3 regions of the Streptomyces umbrinus genome follow, and region 2 is predicted to be linked to each of the others. Evidence: riboswitches for the same ligand, from Rfam matches in the RefSeq annotation. Region 2 holds a riboswitch; each other region holds the start of a gene.
What was found. Region 2 has a riboswitch for S-adenosylmethionine ahead of QF035_RS08925 (glutathione S-transferase C-terminal domain-containing protein). Riboswitches for the same ligand answer to the same signal wherever they lie in the genome.
Positions count from the first base shown of each region.

Region 1: another riboswitch for S-adenosylmethionine. It lies ahead of QF035_RS37420 (aminotransferase class V-fold PLP-dependent enzyme); the one in region 2 lies ahead of QF035_RS08925 (glutathione S-transferase C-terminal domain-containing protein).
Region 3: another riboswitch for S-adenosylmethionine. It lies ahead of thrC (threonine synthase); the one in region 2 lies ahead of QF035_RS08925 (glutathione S-transferase C-terminal domain-containing protein).

Region 1 is NZ_JAUSZI010000002.1:8,468,969-8,479,368, forward strand. Features, by position in the region: gene QF035_RS37385 (L,D-transpeptidase) at 1-1,111, shown strand, start outside; gene QF035_RS37390 (hypothetical protein) at 1,218-1,619, opposite strand; gene ctaE (aa3-type cytochrome oxidase subunit III) at 1,808-2,428, shown strand; gene qcrC (cytochrome bc1 complex diheme cytochrome c subunit) at 2,494-3,303, shown strand; gene qcrA (cytochrome bc1 complex Rieske iron-sulfur subunit) at 3,300-4,367, shown strand; gene qcrB (cytochrome bc1 complex cytochrome b subunit) at 4,364-6,001, shown strand; gene trpD (anthranilate phosphoribosyltransferase) at 6,173-7,237, shown strand; SAM riboswitch class IV at 7,442-7,558, shown strand; gene QF035_RS37420 (aminotransferase class V-fold PLP-dependent enzyme) at 7,721-9,103, shown strand; gene QF035_RS37425 (glycerate kinase family protein) at 9,137-10,327, opposite strand; gene QF035_RS37430 (SLC13 family permease) at 10,371-10,400, opposite strand, start outside.
Region 2 is NZ_JAUSZI010000002.1:1,845,442-1,855,841, forward strand. Features, by position in the region: gene QF035_RS08905 (ATP-binding SpoIIE family protein phosphatase) at 1-480, opposite strand, end outside; gene QF035_RS08910 (NtaA/DmoA family FMN-dependent monooxygenase) at 587-2,005, opposite strand; gene QF035_RS08915 (LLM class flavin-dependent oxidoreductase) at 2,028-3,287, opposite strand; gene QF035_RS08920 (putative leader peptide) at 3,363-3,485, opposite strand; SAM riboswitch class IV at 3,795-3,940, shown strand; gene QF035_RS08925 (glutathione S-transferase C-terminal domain-containing protein) at 4,151-4,846, shown strand; gene QF035_RS08930 (AfsR/SARP family transcriptional regulator) at 4,987-8,283, shown strand; gene QF035_RS08935 (DUF4394 domain-containing protein) at 8,475-9,335, shown strand; gene QF035_RS08940 (C40 family peptidase) at 9,442-10,400, opposite strand, start outside.
Region 3 is NZ_JAUSZI010000002.1:5,565,863-5,576,262, reverse strand. Features, by position in the region: gene QF035_RS24260 (alpha,alpha-trehalose-phosphate synthase (UDP-forming)) at 1-1,278, opposite strand, end outside; gene QF035_RS24255 (glucosyl-3-phosphoglycerate synthase) at 1,569-2,516, opposite strand; SAM riboswitch class I at 2,721-2,878, shown strand; gene thrC (threonine synthase) at 2,896-4,200, shown strand; gene QF035_RS24245 (MoaD/ThiS family protein) at 4,349-4,624, shown strand; gene QF035_RS24240 (cold-shock protein) at 5,080-5,286, shown strand; gene groL (chaperonin GroEL) at 5,613-7,241, shown strand; gene QF035_RS24230 (phospholipase D-like domain-containing protein) at 7,403-9,895, opposite strand; gene QF035_RS24225 (NADH:flavin oxidoreductase) at 10,188-10,400, shown strand, end outside.

The DNA.
Region 1 (10,400 bases), 6.6 Mb from region 2:
CAACATCCCCGTGGACGACGGCAAGAAGGCCGACCCGGACAAGCCCCTGGAGATCACCGCGGAGGACTCCGACGGCCGCATCACCGACGTGACCGCCACGGACGCCACAGGACGGTATGTGGCGGGCGAACTCTCAGCCGACGGGAGCCGCTGGCACAGCACCTCCCCGCTGGCCGCCGGCGTCCACTACAGGCTCCGCGTGAGCACCGAGGACGAGGACGGCGCTCCCGGCCGCAAGGTTGTCGACTTCGACACCGGAACGCCCACCACGAAGAAGCGGCTGGACGTGAAGTTCGGGCCCGACAAGGGCACGTACGGCGTCGGCCAGCCCGTCACCGCCGAGCTCAGCCTCCCGGTCAAGGACAAGGCCGCCCGCGCCGTCGTGGAGCGCTCACTGAAGGTCGACTCCCGGCCCGCCGTGGACGGCGCCTGGCACTGGGTGGACGACAGGAAACTGCACTACCGCCCCAAGGAGTACTGGCCCACCCAGGCCACCATCAGCGCCCACAGCAACCTGTCCGGGATCAAGGTCGCCGAGCGCCTCTGGGGCGGCAGGGCCAAGCCCCTGACCCTGACCACGGGCGACCGCGTGGAGGCCGTCACGGACGCCTCGGCGCACTCCATGACGGTCTACAGGAACGGCGAGGCGATCAAGTCGATCCCCGTCACCACCGGCAAACCGGGCTATGACACCCGCAACGGCGTCAAGGTCGTACTGGGCAAGGAAGGTACCGTTCGCATGACCAGCGCCAGCATCGGTTCCTCCGACTTCTACGACCTGATCGTCCACAACTCGGTCAGGCTCACCAACAGCGGCGAGTACGTTCACGCCGCCCCCTGGTCCACGGGTTCCCAGGGCTACGCCAACGTCAGCCACGGCTGCACCGGCATGAGTACCGCCAACGCCCAGTGGTTCTACGAGAACATCCGCGCCGGCGACATCGTCCAGGTCGTCAACTCGTCCGGCGACATGATGGCCCCGTTCGGCAACGGCTTCGGCGACTGGAACCTCACCTGGAAGAAATGGCGCACGGGCAGCGCCCTGGTGGCCGACACCCCGGAGGGCCCCGGCCCGGGAGCCCGCCTGAGGCTACGCCCGGAGTCCGTGTGAGCTATTTCGACTGGCTGAGGGGCCACGGGCCCCGAAGGGGCGCGGGGAACTGCGCGACCAGCCACACACGGCCCGCAGTCGCGAGATCACACCAATTCCGCGGCGACTAGGCGCTCAGGGCCCGCTTACTGCGAAGCAACCCCGCCAGGGCAGAGGCAAACTCCACCGGCTCCACCGGCAAGGTCACCGCGGCGTCGGCCCGGCTCCACGTGGCCAGCCACGCATCCTGAGGCCGCCCGATCAGCAACAACACCGGCGGACAGTTGAAGATCTCGTCCTTGATCTGCCGGCAGATCCCCATCCCGCCCGCGGGAACGGCCTCGCCGTCGAGCACGCAGACATCGATGCCACCGCGGTCCAGCTCCTTGATGACGGCGGCGGGCGTCGCGCACTCGATGAACTCGACCTGAGGCACGTCCGTGGCCGGCCTCCGGCCGGTGGCGAGCCGCACCTGCTCACGGGTGTTGGAGTCGTCGCTGTAGACCAGCACCGTTGCGGTCGGCTGCATTCTTCCTCCGGGACGTCAGCGTCGTAGAGACAGATACGGACAGGGTCCGATGCGCGGATGCTACCCCCTTGAACACATGGTCAACAGCGGTTCGGACAGGGCTTCGATGGGCCATATGGGCTGGACACGACCCACAGACACTCCGAACGGCACCCCCGGGAGTGAGGGCGAGATAAGCGACCGACATAATGTCGGTCGTGGCGACAGCAACGACAGTAGAAACCGGGCACGCGCACCCGTCGGTCAATCGGCCGAACCTCACCAGCGTCGGAACCATCATCTGGCTGAGTTCCGAGCTGATGTTCTTCGCGGCCCTCTTCGCGATGTACTTCACCCTGCGATCGGTGACCGGGCCGACTCACTGGAAGGAGATGGCGGAACATCTCAACTTCCCGTTCTCGGCCACGAACACCACGATCCTGGTGCTCTCCTCCCTCACCTGCCAGCTCGGCGTGTTCGCCGCTGAGCGCGGGGACGTGAAGAAGCTCCGGATGTGGTTCATCGTCACCTTCATCATGGGTGCGATCTTCATCGGCGGTCAGGTCCTCGAGTACACCGAACTGGTCAAGGAAGCGGGCCTCTCGCTCTCCTCCGACCCGTACGGCTCGGTGTTCTACCTGACCACCGGCTTCCACGGCCTGCACGTGACGGGTGGTCTCATCGCCTTCCTGCTTGTCCTCGGGCGCACCTACGCCGCCCGCAGGTTCACGCACGAGCAGGCGACCGCCGCCATCGTCGTGTCCTACTACTGGCACTTCGTCGATGTCGTCTGGATCGGCCTCTTCGCCACGATCTACATGATCAAGTAGCCGGGCCCGTTCCCGAGCACATTCCAGAAGCATCGACGCAGAAGATCCTGACACCGGGGTAATCCGTGAAAAAGCTCTCCGCACGACGACGCCATCCGCTGGCGGCGCTCGTCGTCCTACTCCTCGCGCTGGCATGCACCGGGGGGCTGTATACCGCGTTCGCGCCCGCGGACGAGGCGCAGGCCGGTACAACCGCCCAGTCCCTAGCAATCGACGAGGGCAAGAAGCTCTACGCCGTCGGCTGCGCCAGCTGCCACGGCACCGGCGGTCAGGGCACCACTGACGGTCCGAGTCTCGTCGGTGTGGGCGCCGCGGCCGTCGACTTCCAGGTCGGCACCGGCCGCATGCCGGCCCAGCAGCCCGGCGCGCAGGTACCGAAGAAGAAGGTCATCTACTCGCAGGCCGAGATCGACCAGCTCGCGGCGTTCGTCGCCTCGCTGGGTGCCGGTCCGACGGTGCCCACCGAGGCGCAGTACAACCCCGAGGGCGCGGACATCGCCAAGGGCGGTGAGCTCTTCCGTACCAACTGCGCCCAGTGCCACAACTTCACCGGCAAGGGCGGCGCGCTGACGAACGGCAAGTACGCCCCGACGCTGGAGGATGTCGACCCGAAGCACATCTACGAGGCCATGCAGACAGGCCCGCAGAACATGCCGTCCTTCCCCGACACCACGCTGACGGAGAAGAACAAGCAGGACATCATCGCGTACCTCGACGCGGTCAACAGCAACGACTCGGAGAGCCCCGGTGGTCTGGAGCTGGGCGGCCTCGGGCCGGTCAGTGAAGGCCTCTTCGGCTGGATCTTCGGTCTCGGCGGTCTGATCGCCGTCGCCGTGTGGGTCGCCGCCCGGACCGCAAAGGCCAAGAAGTCATGAGTAGCCAAGAGACCCCAGAAGAGAACCTGCCCGCCGAGCGGGCCGACGACGAGCACGCGCACGGCGCCGTGAGTGTCGCGGACGAGAAACACCCGTTCGCGGACCCCGGTCTGCCGCCGCACGAGCACCGGATCCAGGACATCGACGAGCGGGCCGCCAAGCGCTCCGAGCGCACGGTCGCCTTCCTGTTCACGCTGTCGATGCTGGCCACGGTCGGCTTCATCGCGTCGTTCGTGACGATTCCCGCCGACAAGATCGTCTACATCTTCCCGCTCGGTCACATCAGCGGACTGAACTTCGCCCTGGGCATGACGCTCGGTCTGGCGCTGTTCTGCATCGGCGCGGGCGCGGTCCACTGGGCCCGCACCCTGATGTCCGACGAGGAGATGACCGACGAGCGCCACGCCATCGCGGCGGAGCCCGAGGTCAAGGCCAAGGTGCTGGCCGACTTCAAGCAGGGCGCCAAGGAGTCCGCGCTCGGCCGCCGCAAGCTGATCCGCAACACGATGTTCGGCGCGCTGACGCTGTTCCCGCTGTCCGGCATCGTCCTGCTGCGCGACCTCGGTCCGCTGCCGGAGGACAAGCTGCGGCACACCTTGTGGCGCAAGGGACTGCAGCTCGTCAACATGAACACGAACGAGCCGCTGCGTCCCTCCGACGTCGCCGTGGGCTCGCTCACCTTCGCCAAGCCCGAGGGCCTGGAGGAGCACGACCACGACTTCCAGACCGAGATCGCCAAGGCGGCCCTGATGATCGTCCGGCTGCAGCCGGACGACATCAAGGACAAGCGTGAGCTCGAGTGGTCCCACGAGGGCATCGTGGCGTACTCGAAGATCTGCACCCATGTCGGTTGCCCGATCTCCCTGTACGAGCAGCAGACCCACCACGTCCTCTGCCCGTGCCACCAGTCCACCTTCGACCTCGCCGACGGTGCCCGAGTTATCTTCGGCCCGGCCGGTCACGCCCTGCCGCAGCTGCAGATCGGTGTGAACGACGAGGGGTACCTCGAGGCGCTCGGCGACTTCGACGAGCCCGTCGGTCCTGCATTCTGGGAGCGCGGATGAGCACTACGACCACTTCCGACTCGCGCTCGCGCGAGAAGGCGCCGGCCGGCGAGAAGATCGCCGACTGGGCCGACGGCCGGCTGGGGATCTACTCCCTGGCCAAGGCCAACATGCGCAAGATCTTCCCGGACCACTGGTCCTTCATGCTGGGCGAGATCTGCCTCTACAGCTTCATCATCATCATCCTCACGGGTGTGTATCTGACGCTGTTCTTCCACCCCTCGATGAACGAGATCGAGTACCACGGAAGCTACGTTCCGCTGCAGGGGCAGCTGATGTCGGAGGCCTTCGCCTCCACGCTGGACATCAGCTTCGACGTCCGCGGCGGTCTGCTCATCCGGCAGATCCACCACTGGGCGGCCATCGTCTTCCTGGCCGGCATGTTCGTGCACATGATGCGCGTGTTCTTCACCGGCGCGTTCCGCAAGCCGCGTGAGATCAACTGGATGTTCGGCTTCCTGCTGTTCGTCCTCGGCATGTTCACCGGGTTCACCGGCTACTCGCTCCCGGACGACCTGCTCTCCGGCACCGGCGTCCGCTTCACCCAGGGCGCGATCCTCGCCACGCCGATCGTCGGAACGTACATCTCGATGTTCCTGTTCGGCGGGGAGTTCCCGGGCGGCGACTTCGTCTCGCGGTTCTACTCGATCCACATCCTGCTGCTGCCCGGCATCATGCTGGGGCTCGTGGTCGGCCACCTGATCCTGGTCTTCTACCACAAGCACACGCAGTTCGCGGGTCCCGGAAAGACCAACAAGAACGTCGTCGGCATGCCGCTGCTGCCGGTCTACATGGCCAAGGCCGGGGGCTTCTTCTTCCTGGTCTTCGGTTTCATCGCGATGCTGTCCGCGGTCGCGTCCATCAACCCGATCTGGGTGCTGGGACCGTACCGGCCCGACCAGGTGTCCACGGGCGCCCAGCCGGACTGGTACATGGGCTTCGCCGAGGGTCTGATCCGCGCGATGCCAGGCTGGGAGATCAACCTCTGGGGTCACACGCTCGTCCTGGGTGTGTTCATCCCACTGGTGCTCTTCGGTCTCTTCCTCGGCATCCTGGCGCTCTACCCGTTCATCGAGTCCTGGATCACCGGGGACAAGAGCGAGCACCACATCCTGGACCGGCCGCGCAACGCGCCGACCCGTACGGCCTTCGGTGTCGCCTGGGTGACCGCGTACATGATCATGCTGATCGGCGGTGGCAACGACATCGTCGCGACCCACTTCCATCTGTCGATCAACTCGGTCACCTGGTTCGTCCGGGTCGGGTTCTTCGTCGGACCGGTCGTCGCGTTCGTCGTCACCAAGCGGATCTGTCTCGGCCTCCAGCGCCGCGACAAGGACAAGGTGCTGCACGGCCGCGAGTCGGGCATCATCAAGCGCCTGCCGCACGGTGAGTTCATCGAGGTCCACGAGCCCCTCAGCCAGGAGGCTCTGCACACCCTCACGGCGCACGAGCAGTACGAGCCGGCCGCGATCGGCCCGGCGGTCGACGAGAACGGTGTCGAGCGCAAGGTGAAGGGCCCGCAGAAGCTGCGCGCCAAGCTCAGCAACGCGTACTTCGGCGAGGACAACCAGATCCCGAAGCCCACCGCCGAGGAGTACAAGGAGATCACGAGCGGCCACGGCCACCACTGATCTTCGACCTGTTCGCCACGGCAGGAGCCCCGTCCATTGCCCGGACGGGGCTCTTTGCCGTCCCCGGGGCTGGATAGGGTGGACCTGTTCCCGTACGAGCCATGAGCTACGGGCGAGATCTCACATCCCACAGGCGTCCCCAACGCGGGACGGACGACCCAGGAGCGGCATATGAGCGCTGTGACCCCCGCCGGAGGCGACACCGCGGCGGTCCGTTCCTGGCCCGCCCTGCTGAACGGCCTGCTGGACGGACGTGACCTGAGCGCCGCCGACACCGCCTGGGCGATGGACCTGATCATGCGGGGCGAGGCGACCGACGCGCAGATCGCCGGGTTCGTGGTGGCCCTGCGGGCCAAGGGCGAGACCGTCGAGGAGATCGTCGGGTTCGTCCGGGCGATGTACGAGCACGCGAACGTGATCGAGGTGCCGGGGGAGACCGTCGACATCGTCGGTACGGGCGGCGACGGGGCGAAGACCGTCAACATCTCCACCATGTCGGCCATCGTCATCGCCGGTACGGGCGCCAAGGTCGTCAAGCACGGCAACCGGGCGGCCTCCTCGGCCTCCGGGGCGTCCGACGTGCTGGAGAAGCTCGGCGTCAATCTGGAGCTGCCGACGCACCGCGTGGCCCAGATCGCCGAGACGGCCGGGATCACCTTCTGCTTCGCGGCCAAGTTCCACCCCGCGATGCGTCATGCGGGTGCCGCGCGCGGGCAGTTGGGGATCCGTACGGTCTTCAACGCGCTCGGCCCGCTGACCAATCCGGCGAAGGTGAAGGCGCAGGCCGTCGGGTGCGCCGATCCCCGGATGGCGCCGATCATGGCCGGGGTGTTCGCCGAGCGCGGCAACTCCTCGCTCGTCTTCCGCGGGGACGACGGGCTGGACGAGCTGGCCACGACGGCCACGTCGCGGGTGTGGGTCGTGCGGGACGGCAAGGTGCGCGAGGAGTCGTTCGATCCGCGTGACGTGGGGATCGAGCTGGTGCCCGTGGAGGCGTTGCGGGGGGCTGACGCCTCGTACAACGCGGATGTGGCCCTGCGGCTGCTGAACGGGGAGACCGGGCCTGTGCGGGACGCTGTGCTGCTGAATTCGGCGGCTGCGCTGGTGGCTCTGTCGCCGGGGGACGGGCCGCTCGCGGACCAGCTCCGGGCGGGGATGGCGAAGGCGGCGGCGGCGATCGACTCCGGGGCGGCGAAGGCCACGCTGGAGCGGTGGGTGGCGGCGACCAACGCGTAGGCCCCGGCTGCGGCTGGTGTCGGGGGGCGGGGGCTTTTTTCGCCCCCGCCGCCCCTACCCATTCCCGTCACTTACTCAGGGGCTCCGCCCCCGAACCCCCGCCAAAAGATTGCGCAGTTCCCCGCGCCCCCAAGAAGGGGCGCGCTGTCCCGCGATGCGGACAGTGGGGTTGCGGTCGGATCATCGTGTGGCAAGATGCAGGCAGGTCATGAGCGACAGTCATCAGGCCCCGGCCGACTGTCCGGCAACCCTCCGTCCGTGGCGGGGTGCCCCGGGTGAAGACCAGGCCGTAGGCAGTGAGGTCTACGGCAAGCGCGGACCCCTCGCATCACCAGGGGTCCTGGTCGTCCGAGGGAGCCTTCTGTGAGCAAGCGAATGCGATAGGGCGTAGAGCCCCGCCTCCGCACACCCCTTTTCACCTTCACCCACGCTCGAGCCGTACCCGCTCGCGTGGTGTTCCCGCCTGCCTCACAGGAGTTCGCCATGTCTGTTTCCACCGCTGTCTCCACTGCTGCCGACCAGAGCGTCTGCCGTGACACCTCCGGGTCCCTGCCCGTTCTGGGGCGGGACGTCACCGTCCCGCTCGTCACCGGTGGCGAGGTCACCTACGCCGCGCTCGACTACGCCGCCAGCGCCCCGGCCCTCCAGCGGGTGTGGGACGACGTGGCCGCGTACGCCCCGTACTACGGGAGCGTGCACCGCGGGGCCGGGTACCTCTCCCAGCTGTCCACCGACCTGTTCGAGAACGCCCGCAGGACCGTCGAGGAGTTCCTCGACTGCCGCGACGGCGACCAGGTCGTCTTCACCCGGTCCACCACCGACTCGCTCAACCTCCTCGCCGCCGCACTCCCCGCCGACTGCCAGGTCTTCGTCTTCGAGACCGAGCACCACGCGTCCCTGCTCCCGTGGCGGGACGCCCGCGTCACCTACCTCAACGCCCCGCGCACCCCGGGCGAGGCCGTCGCGACGCTGGAGCGGGCGCTCGCCGAGCGGGACCCCCACGGGCCGGCGCTCGTGTGCGTGACGGGCGCCTCGAACGTCACCGGCGAGCTGTGGCCCGTACGGGAACTGGCCGCCGCCGCCCACGCACACGGCGCCCGGATCGTGCTCGACGCCGCCCAACTCGCACCCCACCACCCCGTGTCCGTACGGGAGTTGGACGTCGACTGGGTCGCTTTCTCCGGTCACAAGCTGTACGCGCCCTTCGGGTCGGGAGTCCTCGCCGGACGCGCCGACTGGCTGACCGCGGCCGAGCCGTACCTCGCGGGCGGGGGCGCCTCGCGGAAGGTCTCACGGCGGGTGGACGGCGGCGTGGACGTCGAGTGGCACGAGAGCGCCGCACGGCACGAGGCCGGGTCGCCCAACGTCATCGGCGCCTACTCCATCGCCTCCGCCTGCAAGGCCCTCACCGAGGCCGGCTTCGACACGCTGGTCGCCAGGGAGCAGCACCTGATCGACACCGTCCGGACCGGTCTCGCCGAAGTGCCCGAGGTGCGCGTCCTCTCCCTCTTCGGCGACGACGCGCCCCGCGTCGGCGTCATCTCCTTCGTCGTCGAGGGCTGGAACAGCTCGCACTTCGCCGCCGCGCTCTCCGCCGAATACGGCATCGGGGTGCGGGACGGACTGTTCTGCGCGCACCCGCTCGTCCGCACCCTCCTCGGCACCGACCCGCAGACCCAGGGCGAGTGCGGTGCCCCCGAGGCGGCACCCGGCGAGAAGTCCCTCAACGCGATCCGCGTGAGCTTCGGCGCGGGCACGCCCGACGAGCACGTCGAGCGGTTCGTCCGAGCCGTCAAGGAACTCGTGAGCGACGGCGCGAAGTGGAACTACCGCACGGTGGAAGGGCGTTGCGTCCCGGCGGTGTGACCCGGGAGATCCCCGTGCATCTGCCGCGTGCGGTCACACACCCGCCCCTCGTGGCAGCCCCGCCCCCAGCAGGATCATCCGCAGGGCGCGCTCGGTCGCGTCGGTGAGGAGTTCGGAGGCTCGTACGAGGGCTTCGGCGAGGGCCATCGGGGCGGGGAGGATGCCGGTGAAGGCGTCCACGCCCGGGACGGTGTGGGCGCCCTCGCCGAGGGTGCCCGCCAGGGCGAGGACCGGGCGTCCGTTCAGTTTGGCGCGGCGGGCCACCTCGGCCGGGACCTTGCCGCGCGGGGTCTGGTGGTCCAGGGCGCCCTCGGCGGTGAGGACCAGGTCGGCGCGGGCGAGGCGGGCGTCCAGGTCGAGATGGTCGAGGAGCACCTCGAAGCGGGGGAGGAGGCGGGCGCCGAGCGCGGCGAGGCCCGCGCCCAGGCCGCCGGAGGCACCCGTACCGGGGCCGCCGTACAGGTCGCAGGTGACCGGGAGGTCCCGGGTGAGGACGTACGCCCAGTTCTCCAGGCCAGCGGACAGCTCCTCGACCTGCGCGGGGGTCGCGCCCTTCTGCGGACCGAAGACGCGGGCGACGCCGCGCTCGCCGCACAGCACGTTGTACGGGTTGCAGGCGACCAGCAGTTCCGTGTGGGCGAGGCGGGGGTCGAGGCCCTTCGGGTCGATGTGGTGCAGGCGGATCAACTCCCGGCCGCCTTGGGGGAGTGCGAAGCCGTCCTCGTCGAGGAGGCGGGCGCCGAGCGCCTGCAGGGCTCCGGCGCCCCCGTCCGACGTACCCGAGTCGCCGCAGCCGACGAGGATGCGGCGTACGCCCGTGTCGAGGGCGGCACGGATCAGCTCGCCGACGCCGTACGTGGTGGTGGCGCCCGGATCGCGCAGGCCGTGCGGGACGAGGGAGAGGCCGGCCACCGCGGCCATCTCCACGACGGCCGTGTCGGCGGAGCCGAGGCCGGATCCGGTGCGGGATCCGGTGCCGAGCAGCGCGAAGTGGGTGCCCACGGGCTCGCCGAGCGGGCCGGTGGCGGGCAGGGCGACCAGCCGGCCCCCGGTCGCCGAGGCCAGGGCCCGGGCCGTCCCCTCGCCGCCGTCCACCAGGGGGATCAGGTCGACCTCGGCGTCCGGTACGACACGGCGTACGCCCGCCGCGATGGCGTCGGCGGCGGCCTGGGCGGACAGGGACTCCTTGAAGCCACTGGGGGCGACGGCGAAACGGGTCAGCATGAGGGGCTCCTTGAGGGCTTTGCGGCTAGGACGGCGTGGGGCTTCAGGGCTTCAGGACCGGGACGCCGAGCAG
Region 2 (10,400 bases):
GAAGTACCGGTGCCGGAACGCCGTCTCGGGCTGTCCCATGACCTGGCACGCGAAGTCGTTCATCCGCAGGTAGCGCTGCCCGGTGTCGAAGATCGACATGGACATCGACGCCTGCTTGAAGGCCAGCTCGCCCAGGGTCCGCTCGCCCGGGTCCGGAGTCGCGGTGACGACGAACCCGGGACCCTGGCACCCTTTCCCGCCCTGCAGCGGGCACATTCGCAGCGCCAGCTCCAGCCGCCGCCCGTCCTTGTGGCGCACGGTCACGACAGTGTCGCCGTGTGTCAGCAGAGCCCGCCGGGCCGCCGCGGGCTCCCCCGCCACCAGCTCCGACGCCGGGCGCCCGGTCACGTCCTCGGCCGTGTACCCCGTCAGCAGCCGCGCGCCCTCGCTCCAGCCCGTGACATTGCCGCTCGCGTCGACCACCGCCATGGCGTCACCGGCCGTGGCCGCCGGTCCTCCGTCGCGCGGCAATGTCACCATGTGTACAAGAATCGTCCCCTTCGGCATCCGTATCAAGCCAGGTGACCGGTTTCGACCCTCACTCTGTGGTCTCGTGCTTACACGATCGGAGTGACCGCCCGTACGTTCACGAAGCCACCCGCTCACCTCGCTCACCGATGTCGTCGGCGGCGTCGACATCGGCATCGGCACTGGTACGGGAATCGGGATGGGCCAGGCCCAGGTGGTCGCGCAGGGTCGTGCCCTCGTACTCCGTACGGAACACACCGCGCTCCTGGAGCAGCGGGACCACCGTGTCGGCGAAGGCGTCGAGGCCGCCGGGGGTGATGTGCGGGACGAGGATGAAGCCGTCGCTCGCGTCGGCCTGGACGAAGTCGTCGATGGTGGCCGCGACCGTGGCCGGGGAGCCGACGAAGGCCTGGCGGTTGCCGGTCTCGATGACCAGGTCGCGGATGGACCAGTTGTTGGCGGCCGCTCGCTCCCGCCACTCCCGGGCGGTGGCCAGCGGGTCGCGGTACATCCGGACCTGGGCCCGGCCGCGCGCGACGGTGTGCTCGCCGAGGTCGGGGTCGATGTCGGGCAGCGGGCCGTCGGGGTCGTACGCGGACAGGTCGCGGTTCCAGACGAATTCCAGGTGCTTGATGGCGGTCGCCCCGCTGACCTGCTGCCGGCGCACCTCGCGGGCCAGCTCCTCCGCCTCGGCGTCGGTGTCGCCGAGGACGAAGGTCGCCGCGGGCAGGATCAGCAACTGGTCGGGCGTACGGCCGTAGCGGGCCAGGCGTCCCTTGACGTCCGTGTAGAACGCCTGGCCGTCCTTGAGGGTGGCGTACCGGCTGAAGATCGCGTCGGCGCCTGCGGCGGCGAACTCCCGGCCCTCCTCGGAGTCGCCGGCCTGGAAGATCACCGGGCGGCCCTGTGGGGAGCGCGGGACGTTGAACTGCCCCTCGATGTCGAAGTGCCGGCCCTGGTGGACGAAGGCGCCGGCCTTCGCGTCGCGCAGGAAGGTGCCGGTGTCCTGGTCGGCGATGATCTCGTCGCCGTGCCAGGAGTCGAAGAGTTCGTTCGCGGTGGCCAGGAACTCCTTGGCCCGGGAGTAGCGCTCGTCCTGCGGGAGGAAGCCGCCGCGCCGGAAGTTCTCGCCGGTGAAGGCGTCCCAGGAGGTGACGACGTTCCAGGCGGCGCGCCCGTCCGAGAGGTGGTCGAGGCTGGCGAACTGCCGAGCTACTTCATAGGGCTCGTTGAAGGTGGAGTTGATGGTGCCGGTCAGGCCGAGGTGCTGGGTGACGGCGGCGAGCGCGGTGAGGACGGTGAAGGTGTCGGGGCGGCCGACGACGTCCAAGTCGTAGATCTTTCCGCCCTGTTCGCGCAGTCGCAGCCCTTCGGCGAGGAACAGGAAGTCGAACTTGGCGCGTTCGGCGGTCCGTGCGAAGTGCGCGAAGGAGCTGAACTCGATGTGGCTGCCGGCCTCCGGGGCGCTCCAGACGGTGGTGTTGTTGACGCCGGGGAAGTGGGCGGCCAGGTGGATCTGCTTCAGCGGCTTGCTCATGGTCCTGCGGTCTCCGTCCGGCTCAGGCGGTGGCGTTGGCAGCGGCGTTGGCGTTGGCGGCAGCAGCGCCGGTGGCGTAGCGGTTGGGCGGGCGGGTGAGCCCGAGCAGTCCGCGCAGGGTGTCGGCCTCGTAGGCGCGGCGGAAGGCACCCCGGCGCTGGAGTTCGGGGACCAGTCCCTGGGTGATGGCGGGCAGGTCGTGGCCGAGGACGGCGGGGCGCAGCCGGAAGCCGCTCAGCCCGGCCGACCACAGCTCCTGGAGCAGGTCGGCGAGTTGGGCGGGTGTGCCGGTGAAGACGCGGGCGTCGCTGGTGAACGGCTCTCCCGCGAGGGCGTCGAGACGGTCCCTTCGGGCGGCCGCGGCGGCCGGATCGTCGTCGAGGAAGACCACCAGGTCCCCGAAGACGTGCAGAGGTTGGTCGGCGCGGCCCGCGAGGGCCTGCTCGGCGCGGATCTCGGCGACGATCGCCCGGGCGTGGTCGGTGTCGTGCGGGGTGACGTAGCCGATGTCGGTGGCGCGGGCCACCAGCCGGTACGGGACGGTCTGGTGGGCGAGGGCGCTGACGACGGGCTGGCCCTGGGGCGGACGCGGGGTGATGGAGGGGCCCTTGACGCTGAAGCGCGGGCCCTCGAAGTCGATGTAGTGGAGCTTGTCGCGGTCGACGAAGCGGCCGGTGGTCACGTCCCGGATCTCGGCGTCGTCCTCCCAGCTGTCCCAGAGTCTGCGTACGACCTCGACGTAGTCGGCCGTCTCGTCGAAGAGTTCGGTCACCACGTCCTGGGTGGCCGGGCTGTCGTAGGCGTCCAGGCGGGGCAGCGTTCGGCGGCCGAAGTGCGCCGCCTCGTTCTGGCGTGCCGTCAACTGCACCCTCAAGCCCGCCCGGCCGGAACTCACATAGTCGAGGGTGGCGATGGCCTTGGAGATGTGGAACGGCTCCGTGTGCGTGGCCACCACGGTCGGCACCAGACCTATGTGGCGGGTCAACGGGGCGACCCGGGCGGCGACGAGAACGGCGTCGAGCCGGCCGCGGACCTGGTCGGTCCGCCCGTCCGGCTCGATGAAGTGCGACGACTGCAGTCCGAGGCCGTCCTCGAAGGTCACGAAGTCGAGGAGACCGCGCTCGGCCTCGGCGACGAGGTCGGCCCAGTAACCGGCGGTGAACAGTTCCCGGGGCCGGGCCACCGGTTCGCGCCAGGCGGAGGGATGCCAGCCGGCGCCGTCGAGCGCCACGGCGAGGTGCAGATGCGCGGAGGAGGGCAGGGCAGAAGGTGCTGAGGACACGAGAGGTGTGCCTTCCTGATCGACCGTACGAGAAAGCCGGCCCTCACCGGAGGACGCGGCCGCGTGGGATTCGGGTCAGGAGCAACAGAGCGCGCCGGCAACGCGCAGCAGGTCGATGTGCGGCCGGGAGTAGAGGCGTACGCGATGGAGCGGGGCGGCCTTCGGGGCGCTGCGGCGGGACACGGTTCGCGCCGGCACGTGCGTCACCTCCGCCCTTCCGGCCCGGCGGACCTGGGGTCCGGCCGACCTCGTGTTCGCGGGCCCTCGATCGGGCACCGCCTCGTCGTCAACGAGCACAACAGTACGGCTGTGCCTTTTCTTCCGGCTACCAAGAGTTCCTGTTGCCACGGCTGGCGGGAGTTCCTGTTCCTTCGGCCACCGGGCGTTCCTGTCAGGACGCTTCTCATCACGAGGTGCGAAGCCGGTCTTGTGGTGAGGCGGCCGGATGCCCAGCTGCTGAGACGCCGTCTTGACGGTCACGCTGAGCGCATCAACACTGACGGAGACGGTCACGATTGCCAGCGCCCGTCGTGCGGGGACTCCCCGTTCGTGCGGTCATCGGCCCCGGCCCGCTGGCAGGCAACCCTTCCACCGCGACGGGGTGCCCCGGGTGACGACCGGGTTCCGCCGGAGCGGCGGGGCAAGCGTGGTCTCGCGTCTCGCGAGCCCCGACGGCAGGACCGGTGGGAATTGTCCAGGAACGGCTTGACGAGGCGCCTGCACATCGATTTGTCGCGTGTCTCCAGCGCTTACTGATCCGCTACGCGTCCGACCGATCCGGACCTGTACGGCAGCGCAGTCACTCCGTTCCGCCGCTGGCGCCCACGAGGCGGCCAGGGCCTCCGCGTTCCCCCTGGAGAGTCATGCCCGAGACAGTTTCCCGTGGTTCCAGCAGCACCGACACCTTCACGACGGCGGCCTCCCGCCCGAGCGCCGCCCACTCCTCCGGCTGCGGTACGGCCGCCGGTGGCACGTCCGTCCCCGTTCCGGCCGCCCGCCCGCACCGCTTCCGCAGCCGTATCGGCGTCGGTCTCGCGGGCGGCTTCTACCCGGCGCCGCACCGCTATCAGCTGTATCTGTCGGAGGCCTGTCCCTACTCGGGGCGCGTGGCGGTCGTCCTCGACCTGCTCGGCCTCAAGGGCGCGCTCACCACCACGGTCCTGAAGCTCCCCGCCGAGACACCCGATGGCTTCGCATCGCTGCGCGGCGCCTACGAGGCGACCTGGCACCACTACGACGGCCCGCTCACCGCGCCCGCGCTGTGCGACCGCTGGAGCGGACGCGTCGTCAGCAACCACACGCCCGACATCCTCCGCGACCTGGCCGGCCTGCTCGCCGACGGAGCACGCGAGTCCGCACTGGACCGGCTCGACCGGCAACTCGCCTGCCAGCCCTACGTGTTGGGCGACGAGCTCGGCACCGCTGACAGGGACCTCTGGGTGACACTCACCCACCTCGACCACTTCGACGCGGCCGGCACCCTCGCTCCGTACCGCCACATCGAGGAGTACGTACGACGTCTCGGCGATCACCCGGACCTCTCCACCGACGAGCGCTGAGCGCAGAACCTGAGCGCCGGCCCACCGGCGGGTGTGACAACTGTGCGGCAGTGGGCCTGAATACGCCTTCCGGATATGCCGGTAACGGGGATAGAGAAAGGGAACAGTGAGGGAGTTGTAAAACTGGGGGCGGGGAGCGGATGCGCATTCAGGTACTCGGGCCGGTCTGCGCCTGGCGGGACGGCACCCGCCTCGACCTCGGTTCGCCCCAGCGCCGCGCGGTACTCGCCCTGCTCGCCGTGTCCCGTGGACAGCAACTGCCGTTCTTCGGACTCGCGGACGCACTGTGGGGCGAGCGCCCGCCGGCGACCGCGCCGAACGTCGTCCAGACCCACATCAAGCATCTGCGCCACCTGCTGGAGCCGGACCGGCCACCACGCTCCCGCAGTGCGCTGCTCCCCCGGCTCGGCGACGGCTACGCGCTGCGCGTCCCGTACGACGCCATCGACCTGCTGCGCTTCAGGGACCTGGTCGCCGAGGCGGTGACCGTACGACGGGACGGGCGGCGCGGCGGCCAGGAGCGGGCCGCCGCACTGCTGACCGACGCACTCGGGCTCTGGCAGCAACCGCCCCTCGCGGACCTGCCCTTCCTCTCCGCACACCCGGTGGTCGTCGCGCTGGCGGAGGAACGCCGTGGGGCGGTCGCCCAGTACGGCGAGGCCATGATCGCGGCGGGCCGGAGCGCCGACGCGCTGCCCGTCCTGGAGGAGACCGCGGTCGCGCAGCCGCTGGACGAGGACGCCCAGGCCCGGCTCATCCGGGCGTACGAGGCCGTCGGGCGACGTGATCAGGCGGTCGCCGTCTACCGACGGAGCCGGCGCCGGCTGGCCGACGAACTCGGCGTAGACCCCGGCCCAGCACTGGCCGAGGCCTATGCCGCCCTGCTGCGCCGCCGCACCCGGCCTTCCGCTCCCGACGCCGGGCACGCTCCCGCCCACGACACCGCCGACGGCCCTGGCACGGCAGGCGCCGCCGAGTTGCCCGCGCAGGTGCCCGCCCACGTACCCCCGTACCCGACTTCGGCGCGCCGATTACCCGCGCAACTCCCCGCGGATGTACCCGACTTCGCGGGCCGGGACCCGGAACTGTCGGCGCTGGACCGGCTGCTGGCCGCGGCGGCGGGCAGTCCGACGGCCGGGGCCGTCACGGTCGTCTCCGGCACGGCCGGGGTGGGAAAGACCGCGCTGACCGTCCACTGGGCGCACCGCACGCGGCACCGGTTCCCCGACGGCCAGCTCTACGTCAACCTGCGCGGCTACGACCCGGACCGCCCCATGCCGCCCGGCGACGCCCTCACCCGGTTTCTCACCGTCCTCGGAGTGCCCGGTGACGCGATCCCGCTCGACGTCGACGACCGCGCGAGCCGGTTCCGGACCGAACTGGCCGACCGGCGGATGCTGCTGGTCCTCGACAACGCCCTGTCCGAGGAGCAGGTCCGCCCGCTGCTTCCCGGCTCGCCGGCCTGTGCGGTCGTGGTCACCAGCCGGGACAGCCTCGCCGGACTGGTGGCCCTGCACGGCGCCCGCCGTATCGGTCTGGGCCCGCTCCCGCCGCCCGACGCCCTCGCCCTGCTGCGCACGCTCGTCGGTGCGCGCGTCGACACCGAGCCGGGGTCGGCCGCCGCCCTGGCCGAACAGTGCGCACGTCTCCCGCTGGCGCTCCGGGTCGCGGCCGAACTCGCCGTCGCCCACCCGTCGTCGAGACTGGCGGACCTGGTCGCGGAGCTGGCCGACCAGCAGCGGCGGCTCGACCTCCTGGACGCGGGCGGCGACCGGCGCGCGGCGGTGGAGGCGGTGTTCTCCTGGTCCTACGAGCGGCTCCCCGCCCCGGCCGCCCGCACCTTCCGCCTGCTGAGCCTGCACCCGGGACCGGAGGCGGACGCCCATGCGGTCGCGGCGCTGATCGGCGAAGCGCCGGGGGAAGCACCGACCTGTGTGCCGGGCGAGGGGCCGACCCATGTGCCGGGCGCAGCGCAGGAAGAGAGACCCGAGCACGTGCCGGGCGCCTTGTCGGACCAGGTGCCGGACAGCCTGCCACTCCACGCGCCGGACCACCTGCCGGACCACATGCCAGGCCGGGTGTCGGCCCACGCGTCAGATGCCGTACCGGGCGACGAGCGCGCGGGTGCCGGTGAGAGCCCCGCCCAGGCCGCCGCAACACTGGCCCTGCTGGCCCGGGCCCATCTCCTGGAGCCCGCCCGGCCGGGCCGGTTCGGCACCCACGATCTGCTGCGTGCCTACGCGTACCGCCTGACCCGAACGCATGACTCCGAGGCCGAACGGCAGGCCGCGCTGGTTCGTCTCTTCGACCACTACCTCGGCACGGCCGCGGCAGCCATGGACACGCTCTACCCGGCCGAGCGGCACCACAGGCCCGCGGTCGCACCCTCCGTCCATGCCCCGCCCGCCGTCGGCGACGCGGCCGCGGCACTGGCCTGGCTGGACGCCGAGCGGCCGACGCTGGCCGCCGTCTGCGCGGTGGCCGCGGACCGCGGCAGTCCCCGGCACGCCGTCCGTCTGGCTGCTCTGCTGTTCCGCCACCTCGACTCCGGTCACCACACCGAGGCGCTGGAGATCCACCGCCACGCCCTGCGGGCCGCCGAGACGATCGGTGACCTGGGCGGACAGGCCCACGCACTGACCAACCTCGGGGTCGTGCACTGGCGGCTCGCCGACGCGGGATCGGCCGAGGACCACCTCGTACGGGCCCTCGAACTGCACCTCCGGACGGGCGACCGCGCTGGGCGGGCGCGAACCCTGTCCAACCTCGGCAACGTCCACTGGCGGCTGGGCAGTCTCCGCGACGCGGCGCACGACCATCAACAGGCCCTCGCCCTCTACCGGGAGACCGGCGACCAGGTGGGCCAGGCGCGCACCCTCACGAACCTCGGCAATGTGTGTCTGCGGCTGGGCGAGTACGAGCAGGCGGCCGACCACCAACGGCAGGCCCTCGCCCTGCACGACCTGACCGGTGACCGGATCGGCCGCGCCCGCACCCTCTCCCATCTCGGCAACGCCCTTCTGCGGCTGGGCCGTTCGGAGTCCGCGGCCGAATGCCAGGAGCAGGCCCTCACGCTCTTCCGGCAGTTGGGGCACCACGGCGGCGAGGCGTACGCGCTGTCCGGCCTAGGCGACATCCGGCTGGGACAGGGCGAGTTCCAGGCCGCCGTCGCCTGTCAGCGGCGAGCCCTCGAACTGTTCCGTGAGAACGGGGAGGGCTACGGCGAGGCGTCGGCGCTCAACGGCCTGGCCGAGGCGCTGCACGGCAGCGGCCGTCACGACGAGGCGCTCGACCACCACTCCACCGCGGCGACGGTCGCGGCCGTGACCGGTGAACACGACCAACTGGCACGGGCGCACGCAGGCGCCGAGCGCGCCCGCCGGGCCCTGGGGCCGTGGGTGACAGCCACCGCGTCGTCGACCACATCGGGGCCGTGAACCCGCGGAGCCCCGCCGTTCAACCGTCCAGCCGTTCAACCACCGTCCAGTGGACGTCCAGTCCTGCCCCATAGCTTGCCGTCGCCGCCTGACGATCCGGCCTGGCGGACCAGGCGGCAATGCCTATGCCTCAGTACACGCTCGTGCTCACCTCCACGCTCAAGCTCACGCCGACCGAGAGGGAAGAAGCGATGAAAGCAGGGCTCAGGAAGAAGTTGGCCACGGCGGTCGCGGCCGCGTCCGCCATGGCGGCACTCGTCGTGGCGACCCCGGGCACCAGCCACGCGGCGACGCCCAGCCTGCCGGCGTTCGGCATCTCGGCCGACGGCAAGCTGATGGCGTATTTCACCACCGACAGACCCGACGTGCTCAACTGGTTCAGGGTCATCAACGGGCTCAGCGGCGACACCTCGGTCATCGGGATCGACTTCCGCGTACAGAACGGACTGATGTACGCCGTCGGCAACCAGGGCGGCGTCTACACGGTCAAGACCCCGCCCGCCGTCCCGGACGTACAGGTCACCAAGGTCTCGCAGCTCAGTGTCCCGTTGCAGGGCACCAACTTCGGTGTCGACTTCAACCCCGCGGCCGACCGGCTCCGGATCATCAGCGACACCGGCCAGAACCTGGCGCACAACCTCGCCAACAGCAGCACCGCCACGAACACCCCGCTGACCACGGACGGGGCGACGACCCACGGCGTCACCGGCGCCGCCTACACGAACAACGACCTCAACTCGGCCACCGCGACCACGCTGTTCGACATCAACACGACCTCGGACCAGGTCGTCATCCAGTCACCGCCCGCCAACGGCCTGCTGACCGCGACCGGTTCGCTCGGCTTCGACGCCGGCGCCAACGCGGGCTTCGACATCTTCAGCGACCTGAGCGCGGGCAAGACCATCTCGAACACGGCCTTCGCCGCCCTCACTCCGGCCGGTGCCTCGACGACGACGCTCTACACCGTCGACGTACTCACCGGAGCCACGACCGACGTGTACGCGTTCCCGATACCCATCACCGACATCGCCGTCGCGCTCGACGCGGGCTGACCCGACCGCGGACCGGCCGTCTCGGAGACGAGACGATCAGAGGCCGTATCGGTCGGCGCCTCGCGCGCGTTCCGATACGGCCTCCGGGTCAGGTACGGCTCCGGGGTCAGGCGGGCCGGATCACGCTGTGGATCGCCGCCTCGCCGGCCCAGTGGATCGACTCCTCGCGGATGGACGCCCCCGGGCTCGGCGCGTGGACCATCATGCCGTTGCCGCTGTAGATGCCGACATGGCCGACGTGCCCGTGGAAGAGGACCAGGTCGCCGAGACGGATGTCGGAGAGGGGGACAGCCGTACCGGCGACCGCCTGATCGTGCACGGTACGCGGGAGTGCGACCCCCGCCGCCTTCCACGCCGCCTGGGTGAGGCTGGAGCAGTCGTACGAGCCCGGCCCCATCGCTCCCCACACACAGGGCTTGCCGATCTGCTCACGGGCGAAGTCGACGGCTGTCGCGGCCTTCCCGCCGTATCCGGGGGTCGATCCGGCGTATCCCGGGGTCGACCGACCGCTGTATGCCGGAGACGAAGCGCTGTATCCCGGGGTCGGAGTGCCATACCCCGGGTTCGCAGCACCGTCCGAACCGATGGGCAGGCCCGTGCCGATCGGCGTACGGGAGTCGACGGGCGGAGCCATACCGAACGACAGGTCCGGGCCCATGGACAGATCCATGCCGAACGACGGAGCCGGAGCGATTGGTGGAACGATTGCCGGAGCCGGAGCGGCGGGCAGCCCCATGCCGAACGTCAGGTCCGGGCCGCCCAAGGCGTCGACAGCCGGTTCCATGCCGAAACCGGCCGACAGCGGCTGCGCCTGTGCCTGCGGCTGCCACCATTCGGCCTCGGCCTGGCGGTAGCCCTGTCCCTCGGTGGTGACCCAGGCGGTCTCCGCCGGAGGAGGTTCGATGGCCGCCACCGGCGCGCTCCGCCGGGCGATGTGTGCGGAGAGCAGTTCACGGGCCTTCGCGAGTTTGCTCTGGTTCCGCTGCTTGGAGGTCTTCAGCGACTGCCGCGGATCGGCGGCAGTCACGGGCAGTACCGCGGTGGCCTCCTGACGCGCCTGCGGCA
Region 3 (10,400 bases), 3.7 Mb from region 2:
GGCCGTGCCCGAAACGTCATACGGGTTCACCACAACCGCATCCTCGCCCAACTCCTCGTACGCCCCCGCCTCCCGCGAAAGCACCAGCACGCACCCGTCGTCCGACACGACCGGCACCTCCTTGGCGACGAGGTTCATGCCGTCCCGGATGGGGTTGACGAGGGCCACGTCCGCCAGCCGGTAGGAGGCCAGGGAACGGGCGAAGTCGTCCTTGAGGTTCAGCAGGACCGGGGTCCAACCGGGCGTCCCGTACTGGGAGTTGATCTCGTCCGCGACCCGCTGCACCTCGGCCGTGTAGTCGCGGTAGACCGCGAGGTCCTGCCGCGACGGGTACGCGAACGCCACGTGTACCACCCGCTCGCGCCACTCCGGCCGCTCCTCCAGCAGCTCCCGGAACGCCAGCAGTCCGCGCACGATGTTCTTGGACAGCTCGGTCCGGTCGACCCGCACGATCGCCTTACGGGCGCTGCCGTCGGGAGCCGTGCCGATCTGCTCGCGCAGTACCGCCAGCCGCTCGTCCACGTCCGGCCGGTGCGAGCGCTCGCGCAGGAAGTCCGCGTCCGCTCCGAGGCCGTGCACCCCGATCCGCGTACCGGAGGGGATCCCGGGACCCAGGACGGCGTGACAGCAGTCCGTGAACGCGTCCGCCCACCGCTGGGTGAGGAACGCGGCCCGGTCAGCGCCGAGGATCCCGCCGAGCACCTTCGCCGCGATGTCGTCCGGCAGCAGCCGGAAGTACTCCGGCGGAGCCCACGGCGTGTGCGAGAAGTGCCCGATCCGCAGGTCGGGGCGGAGTTCACGGAGCATCCGCGGGACGAGAACCAGGTGGTAGTCCTGTACGAGGACGGCCGCGCCCTCCGCCGCCTCCTCGGCCAGCGCCTCGGCGAAGGCGTGGTTGTACGTCTCGTACGCCGCCCACTGGCGCCGGAACTCCTTGTCGAAGACCGGCTCAAGCGGTGTCTGGTAGAGCAGGTGGTTGACGAACCACAGCACGGAGTTGGCGATGTCGTTGTACGCGGCGGCGTGGGTGTCGGCGTCGATGTCCAGCATCCGTACGCCGTCTTCGCCCACGCCGCGTCGTACGGCCTCGCGGTCGCCGTCGCCGAGGGCCGAGCACACCCACAGGGCGCCTGCGTCCGGGCCGATCGCGGAGAGGCCGGAGACGAGGCCGCCTCCGCCGCGCTTGGCGGTGAGCGCCCCGGTCTTGTCCTGGGTGTACGAGATCGGGCCGCGGTTGGAGGCGACCAGGATGTTGTGGGTGCCGCGGGTGGAGACCATGACTCGAAATCTAGCCCCCGGTGTAAACGCTCAAACGTTCCCACCCGGCGTGGGGGCGAGGTTGTGGGTCGCCTGACCGCCGGGTGGGGGCTGGACTGCGCAGTTCCCCGCGCCCCTAAAAACCTGGGGGCGCGGGGAACTGCGCAGTCTTTTGGCTTTCAAGGGGCGCGGGGCGGTGACATGTGCGGCTCCTCCCCCACTCTCGGCTTCGCTCGAGTGGGGGGACCCCCATCGTGGGCGCGCCCAGCCCCCGCGGCGCCGCAGACAACAACGGCGCACCCCGCGGAGCGCTACGCCGCCTTGCGTTCCACGTACTCCTCGATCTCCGCCATCGGCGGCCGTTCCTCCATGTCCACCGAGTACGTGCGGGGCTCGAAGCCGTTTTCGCCTCGCTCGAACTGGGTGAGGGAGGGGCGGATCATGTGGCCGCGGGCCAGGCGGAGCTGGGCGGTGCGGTAGATCGCGGCGGACATGCGGCCCAGGGCCTGGCCGTCCTGGTGGCGGTGTTTGCGGACGCCGACGTCGACCTGGGCCAGGGCGTCCAGGCCCACCAGGTGCAGCGCGTCGACCAGCATGCCCAGCTCGACGCCGTATCCGACGGGGAACGGGAGCTGTTCGAGGAGGGAGCGGCGGGCCGCGTACTCCCCGCCCAGCGGCTGGACGAAGCCGGCCAGTTGCGGCCAGTGCATGTTCAGGAGCGGGCGGGCCATGAGTTCGGTGACCCGACCTCCCTGACCTGCGGCGGAGCCCAGCGGGCGGTCGTACATCGCCTTGACGAGGTCGACGCCCGGTTCGGTGAGGAGCGGGCCGACGATCCCGGAGACGAAGTCCGCCGAGAACTCCTTCAGGTCCGCGTCTACGAAGGCCACGATGTCCCCGCGGGTGACGAGGAGCGAGCGCCACAGCACCTCGCCCTTGCCGGGGACGGCCGGCAGCCGGGGCAGGATCTCGTCCCGGTGCACGACACGGGCGCCCGCCTCGGCGGCGACCTCGGAGGTGCGGTCCGTCGAACCCGAGTCGATCACCACGATCTCGTCGACGAGCGGCACCTTCCTGGTCATCAGCTCACGGCGGATGATCGCGACGATCTCGCCGACGGTCTCCTCCTCGTTGAGCGCGGGCAGTACGACACTCACCGTGGAGCCGGTGGCACGCTTCGCGGCGATGAGTTTCTTGAGCGGGCGGTCCTCGACGGACCAGGAGCGCGTGCTCAGCCAGCGCTCGACGTCTTCCAGCACGTGCGGCTCTCCCTTGCGTTCATTGGGATGCGTGTGCCCGCCGCGGCCTGCAGTGTGGGTTGCGTCACTGTCATCTCGCGGTTCGGACGGCTCTCTCCACCATCCAGGCCTTCGGTTACAGTCTTGAACAACGCTGATGACCATCGCATGTCGGGGGTCGTTGCGTGCACAACCAAAACCAGAGCCAGAACCACAACTGAATACCGCTCATCCAGAGGGGCAGAGGGATACGGCCCGTTGAAGCCCCGGCAACCCTCCAGCCGGTCTCGTCCTGATCATTGTCGATCAGCGCAGCGAGGCTCCCGGCTAGGGAAGGTGCCAAATCCGTCTCACGGCGAAGTGCGTCGTGAGGAAGATGAGGAGAAAGGGCCTCGCCTCCATGGCTGCGCAGACAGTTGCAAGCACCACGAACTCCGCCCCCGTCGCGAACTCCGTCGACCTCGGACCGGCCGCCGCGCTTTCCTGCCGTGAATGCGGCCACCGCGTCCCGCTCGGTCCGGTCTTCGCCTGCGAGGAGTGTTTCGGCCCGCTGGAGATCGCGTACGACTTCTCGGCCTATGACACCGAGGAGCTCCGCAAGCGGATCGAGGCGGGCCCCGCGAACATCTGGCGGTACGCGCCGCTGCTGCCCGTCCCCGCGGACGTGGCCGACAAGCCGAACATCAACCCCGGCTGGACCAAGCTCGTCCAGGCCGACAACCTCGCGCGCGAACTGGGTGTCGACGCCGGCAAGCTCTTCGTGAAGGACGACTCCGGCAACCCGACGCACTCCTTCAAGGACCGTGTCGTCGCCCAGGCGCTGGAGGCCGCGCGTGCCTTCGGCTTCACCACCCTCTCCTGCTCCTCCACCGGCAACCTCGCCGGTGCGGTGGGCGCCGCCGCCGCGCGCGCCGGCTTCCGGTCCTGCGTGTTCATCCCGCACGACCTGGAGCAGGGCAAGGTCGTCATGGCCGCGGTCTACGGCGGCGAGCTCGTCGGCATCGAGGGCAACTACGACGACGTGAACCGCTTCTGCTCCGAGCTGATCGGCGACCCGGCCGGCGAGGGCTGGGGCTTCGTCAACGTCAACCTGCGGCCGTACTACGCGGAGGGCTCCAAGACCCTGGCGTACGAGATCTGTGAGCAGCTCGGCTGGCAACTGCCCGACCAGCTCGTCGTGCCCATCGCCTCGGGCTCGCAGCTCACGAAGATCGACAAGGGCCTGCAGGAGCTGATCAAGCTCGGGCTCGTCGAGGACAAGCCGTACAAGATCTTCGGTGCACAGGCCGAGGGCTGCTCGCCGGTGTCCGTGGCGTACAAGGCCGGGCACGACGTCGTACGGCCGCAGAAGCCGAACACGATCGCGAAGTCGCTCGCGATCGGTAACCCGGCGGACGGTCCTTACGTTCTCGATATCGCCCGGCGTACGGGTGGGGCCGTGGAGGACGTGAACGACGAGCAGGTGGTCGACGCGATCAAGTTGCTGGCGCGGACCGAGGGGATCTTTGCGGAGACCGCCGGTGGTGTGACGGTGGGCGTGGCGAAGAAGCTGATCGAGAACGGTCTGCTGGATCCGAGTCTGACCACTGTTGTGCTCAACACCGGGGATGGTCTGAAGACCTTGGACGCGGTTGCTTCCGACACGGGGCTGACCGCGACGATCCGGCCGAACCTGGATTCCTTCCGTGAGGCTGGGCTCGGCTAGTCGTTTCATCCTGCGGGCGCGTGGGGGCTGGTCGCGCAGTTGCCCGCGCCCCTGAAGACTGCGCGGTTCCCCGAGCCCCTAAAGACAAAGACTGCGCAGTTCCCCGCGCCCCTGAACGGGCCACCCACTCCGACGGAGGTCTAACCCCATGAGCGTCAACGTTCGTATCCCCACCATCCTGCGCACCTACACGGGCGGCAAGGCCGAGGTTTCTGCTGAGGGTGGGACTCTTGGTGCGGTCATCGCCGACCTGGAGAAGAACCATGCCGGGATCGCCGCCCGGGTCCTGGACGACCAGGGGCAGCTGCGCCGGTTCGTCAACGTGTACGTGAACGACGACGACGTCCGCTTCGAGCAGGGGCTGGAGACGGCGACGCCGGACGGGGCCGGGGTGTCGATCATTCCCGCCGTCGCCGGCGGCTGACCGTCGGGAGCCGTGCCGAGGGCTGATCATTACCTTCGGTAACGGCCGTCACCGAGAGTTCATCGAATTGCCCCCTCCGTGAGAGAAGCGGAAGGGGCAATTCTGTATGGTTGAGCGCGGTACAGTTGGGGAACCTGCTTCGATCCGCACGCCGGGCGCATTGAGATCCCGCCCGAAGCCCGACAAGAAGTAGCCAAAGTGCCCCGCCTTTTTGAGCCTTTTATGGCATTCATGGGGCCCGACTTGCCCTGAATCTTCGTGAATTCTTCACATATTCCCGATCGGTCGTGCCCGGAATTCTCGTCGGATTGACCTGTTGCAGACGGCAGTTGGACGGATACATTCAGCCGCGGTCGACGCGTTCCGGCGCACACCCCCAACCGTTGGGGGGTGAGGTCTGACCCGGATCCGCGAAGTGCGGGTCTGTGCAAGGGCCAGTAATAGGGGAGTTAGGCATGGCTCAGGGCACCGTCAAATGGTTCAACGCGGAGAAGGGGTACGGCTTCATCGCGGTCGACGGTGGTGCGGATGTTTTCGTCCACTACAGCGCGATTCAGATGGACGGCTACCGCACCCTGGAAGAGGGTCAGCGGGTCGATTTTGAGATCTCGCAAGGCCAGAAGGGGCCGCAGGCGGACATGGTCCGACTGGCGACCGGCTGAAGCACGCGCCGACTTACTGCAGCGACGTTCTTCTTCCGAAGGGCTCGTACCCCACCGGGTGCGGGCCCTTCGGCATGCTCGCGCCCCGTCCGTGCGCTCTCTTCCCACCTGCTCCCACCTGCGGATCATCGTGAGCCGCTTGCACTCGCATGGGTCGAGTGCTAATCATTGGCGTTAGCACTCTGAAGGTGAGAGTGATAACGAGGACCGGGTCGGTGAGGCCCGCAGGCCGGGTGGGGCAAGGAACCACGAGGTCGGCAGGCCGTCCGTCGCGGGCGCGGGCGCGGTCCTGGAGATTCCACCCCAGTCCGGGAGGACCACTTCACATGGCCAAGATCATCGCGTTCGACGAGGAGGCACGGCGCGGTCTCGAGCGCGGGATGAACCAGCTCGCCGACGCCGTCAAGGTCACCCTTGGTCCCAAGGGTCGCAACGTCGTCCTCGAGAAGAAGTGGGGCGCCCCCACGATCACCAACGATGGTGTTTCCATCGCCAAGGAGATCGAGCTCGAGGACCCGTACGAGAAGATCGGCGCTGAGCTGGTCAAGGAAGTCGCCAAGAAGACGGACGACGTCGCCGGTGACGGTACGACCACCGCGACCGTTCTGGCGCAGGCGCTGGTCCGCGAGGGCCTTCGCAACGTAGCCGCCGGCGCCAACCCGATGGCTCTCAAGCGCGGTATCGAGAAGGCCGTCGAGGCCGTCTCCGGTGCCCTCCTTGAGCAGGCCAAGGATGTCGAGACCAAGGAGCAGATCGCTTCCACGGCCTCCATCTCCGCCGCCGACACCCAGATCGGCGAGCTCATCGCCGAGGCGATGGACAAGGTCGGCAAGGAAGGCGTCATCACGGTCGAGGAGTCCCAGACCTTCGGTCTGGAGCTCGAGCTCACCGAGGGTATGCGCTTCGACAAGGGCTACATCTCGGCGTACTTCGCCACCGACATGGAGCGTATGGAGGCCGTCCTCGACGACCCCTACATCCTGATCGCGAACTCGAAGATCGCCAACGTCAAGGACCTGCTCCCGCTCCTGGAGAAGGTCATGCAGTCGGGCAAGCCGCTGCTGATCATCGCCGAGGACGTCGAGGGCGAGGCCCTGTCGACCCTGGTCGTCAACAAGATCCGTGGCACCTTCAAGTCCGTTGCCGTCAAGGCCCCGGGCTTCGGTGACCGCCGTAAGGCGATGCTGAACGACATCGCCATCCTCACGGGCGGCGAGGTCATCTCCGAGGAGGTCGGCCTCAAGCTCGAGAACACGGGCCTTGAGCTGCTCGGCCGCGCTCGCAAGATCGTCATCACCAAGGACGAGACGACGATCGTGGACGGCTCGGGTTCGGCGGACCAGGTTGCCGGTCGCGTCAACCAGATCCGTGCCGAGATCGAGAACTCCGACTCGGACTACGACCGCGAGAAGCTCCAGGAGCGCCTGGCGAAGCTGGCCGGCGGCGTGGCCGTCATCAAGGCCGGTGCCGCCACCGAGGTCGAGCTCAAGGAGCGCAAGCACCGCATCGAGGACGCCGTTCGCAACGCGAAGGCGGCCGTCGAGGAGGGCATCGTCGCCGGTGGTGGCGTGGCCCTGCTCCAGGCCTCCTCGGTCTTCGAGAAGCTGGACCTGGAGGGTGACGAGGCGACCGGCGCCAACGCCGTGAAGCTCGCCCTGGAGGCCCCGCTCAAGCAGATCGCCGTCAACGGTGGCCTCGAGGGTGGCGTCATCGTCGAGAAGGTGCGCAACCTTCCCGTCGGCCACGGCCTCAACGCCGCGACCGGTGAGTACGTCGACATGATCGCCGAAGGCATCATCGACCCGGCGAAGGTCACGCGCTCTGCCCTGCAGAACGCCGCGTCCATCGCCGCGCTGTTCCTCACCACCGAGGCCGTCATCGCCGACAAGCCGGAGAAGGCCAGTGCCGGCGCCGGCGCCGGTGGCGGCATGCCGGGCGGTGACATGGACTTCTGAGCCCCTGCGCAAGCAGCCAAGGCTCGGTAGTTCATCGCAGTTCGCAGTACTTCGCAGTTCGCATTACGCAGTACTTCGCATTACGCGAACGAGGGCGGCATCCCATTCCAGGGGTGCCGCCCTCGGGCGTTTCCGCCGGCGTTCCGCCGACGGGGCCGTGATCAGGCGTTCTTGAACGCGTCCCGCAGGCGCATCTCGTTGTGGCCGTTGCCGTCGTAGTCGTCCGAGTACGTCAGCGCCAGACGGCCGTTCGCGGCCAGGGCCACGGCCGGGCCGCCCTGGCCCCCGCCGGTCACCACGTTCATCCGGGTGGGAACGAGCCGGTCGGTCGCGGTCCCGTCCGCGTTGAAGCCGCGGGCCCAGACGTCGTCCTGACCGGCGTGCAGGGTCGCGGGGTTGCCGACGAACACGTCGAAGGCCTCCTTCCACGCCACGACGAAGCTGCCGTCGTCGGCGACCGCCACATCGGCGTCGGCCTGGTCGGAGATCGGCCGCTTGCCGTCGACGTAGGGGCCGGTTTCGGTGGCGTCCTCGGTGGTCCGCCGGTCGGCCGCCGCGGCGGCGCCGGCCGCCGAGAAGACGCGGTGCTGGATCCGCTGGGGCCGCACCAGCGTGCCGGAGCCGGTGGTGTACTCGTCCGTCCACGCCACGACGAACCGGCCGTCACCGGCCGACGCCACCGCGGGCCTGGTCTGCTGCCCGTCCGTGAGCGAGTTGGCCACCTTGCGGGCCACGGCGAAGCCGCCCGAGGTGTTCAGCTTCGCCACCCCGATGTTGATGCCGCCGTTGCCGTCCGCGTCCTCCTCCCAGGCGACGACCATGTTCCCGGCGTCGTCGATCGCCGCGTCGGGCCGACGGTTGGACCCGGCCGCACCGGAGTTGATCGTGCTGACCTGGACGTCCTGGTAGCGCGCGGCGCCGGTCGGCGACCAGCTGCTCGCGTACACCTGGTTGAGCGTCGAGCCGTCGGCCGTGCTCTCCCAGGCGACGCCGTAGGACCCGTCGCCGGCCACCGCGACCGTCGGCCGCAACTGGTCGCCGTCACCGGAGGCGTGCGGGCGCGGCAGGGTCGTGACCGTCCCGTCCGGGGTGATCCTGCGTACGGCGATGTCGGCGTACTTGTTGCCGTCGTCGTCCTTGGCCCAGACGACGGTCGCGTTGCCCTGGTCGTCCACGCCGACGTCGGGCTTCTGGTGCGACCAGGTGGTACCGGTCCCGCTGTTGCTCAGCAGCTTCTCGTCCCAGAGGGGTACGCCGTCCTTGTACATGCGGATGTACACGTCGGTGCCCAGCTCGGTGTCCGAGGCGTCGTGCCGGTCGCCCTGCTCGTACACGACCGCCGTGTAGACGGCGGAGGTGCCGCCGGAGGCGACGGCGCTGTAGTGCTGGTCGCCGTTGGCTTTCACGTTGACGCGGGAGTAGTGCTGGGACGTCGAGCCGTACTTCGTGGCGTCGACGTCGACCACGAGGGCGCGGGCTTTGTCGAAGTTGGCGACGAACGCCTGGTAGGTGCCCGCGTCGTCGATGCGCAGGATCGTCTCGTCGTTGGTCTTCAGCGAGCCCGCGGTCCAGTTGTGGGAGCCCGTGTAGACGTGCTGGACCTGGGTGCCGTCGTCCTTCTTCCACTCCGTCAGCAGGTACTTGGAGTGCACGGTGCCGCGGTTGCAGGACGCGGTGGCCGTGGCCTTGTAGCGGCAGCCGCCGGGGCGGTTGCCGTAGGCCGCGATGTCGAGGCCGGCGAGTTCGTTGACGCCGTTGTTGCCGCCGCCGTCGCTGAGGTCGCGGACGTTCGCCTCGATGGCGCAGCCTTCGGTCCGCTTGGTCTCCAGGGCCTCGTAGACGGCGGGCCGGGTGGAGCGCTGGTCGAGCTCGGCCGCCGCGATCCTGATCTTGCCGTCGTGCGTGCAGTCGACCTGGTCGATGAACGAGGCGAGGATGTCGGCGTTGCCGTAGTGAGTGGCGTCCGAGGCCGTGTCGCGCGGGGAGAAGTACGCCTCGACCGGGGAGTTCGGGTCGCCCGTGGTGTGGTCGTACGTCGTGTGCAGGCTGTCGCCGGCGTGCTCGACCTGGTCGTTGAAGTGGTTGCGGTACCGGGTGGCGAGGGTCGCGTTGTTCGCCACGACGACCGCGTTGTTGATCTCGCCGTCCTGGCCGCCCGCGAGGTTCTGCGAGCTCTGCCAGACGACGTTCTTGCGGCCGTCGGTGAGCGCGTCGAGCACTATGTACTTGTCGTGGTTGATCGCCCGTGCGTCGCCCGAGCCGTTGCCGAGGCAGCCGTTGCTGCACCGGGTGAGGGTCGAGTCGCCCGTCAGCGGCAGCTGGCCCAGGTCGCCGGAGTTCACGCTCTCCGCGACGATGCGCAGGGTCACACCCCGCGCCTGCGCGGCGGCGAGCTTCTCCCGCAGGGTCGCGCTGCTGAACCAGTACATCCCCATATAGAGGGTCGAGTCCGGCGCCGCGAGGTCGATCAGTTCACCGGCGCCGGTGCTGATCGAGTAGTCGTAGGCGCCCGTGGGCTTCGGGTAGTTGAAGACCGAGGTGTAGTTCCCGGAGACGACCGTCTCCGCCTGTGCGGTGGTCGTCGGAGCGAGCAGTGTGGCTCCGAGGGCGAGGGGGACGGCGAGAGCGGCCGCCCACCGTATCTGTCTACCCATCTGTTCCCTTGCGTTCGAATGGTGTTGATGGCCACCACACTTTATAGATCACGCGATCGATCCCACGCGCGAACAGGTCGGCCTTGACCGGGTGCGGAGGTGTGGCCGGGATCACGGGGGGTCGGAGGCGGGGAAGTGGAATGTCCTGGTCACTTGGGTGGTTGATTGGGGGAGTGATCCATGCGCATGCACATACCAACGGGGATGCGCATGCGTACACCTGGATCCGCAGATGGACCGACTGACCGCTCGACCACCACTCGACCACTCCACCCCCACGAGGAGCTCCTACGTGACTGTCGCCCCCTCCGCCTCCCGCGCGGCCGAGATCCTTTCCCGGCCCGTCGCCCTCAACGGCCTGACCGTTCCGAACCGGATCGCGATGGCGCCGATGACCCGGCAGTTCTCGCCGGGCGGTGTTCCGGGGGAGGACGTGGCGTCGTACTACGCGCGCCGTGCCGCCGCCGGGGTCGGCCTGATCGTCACCGAAGGCACGTACGTGGGC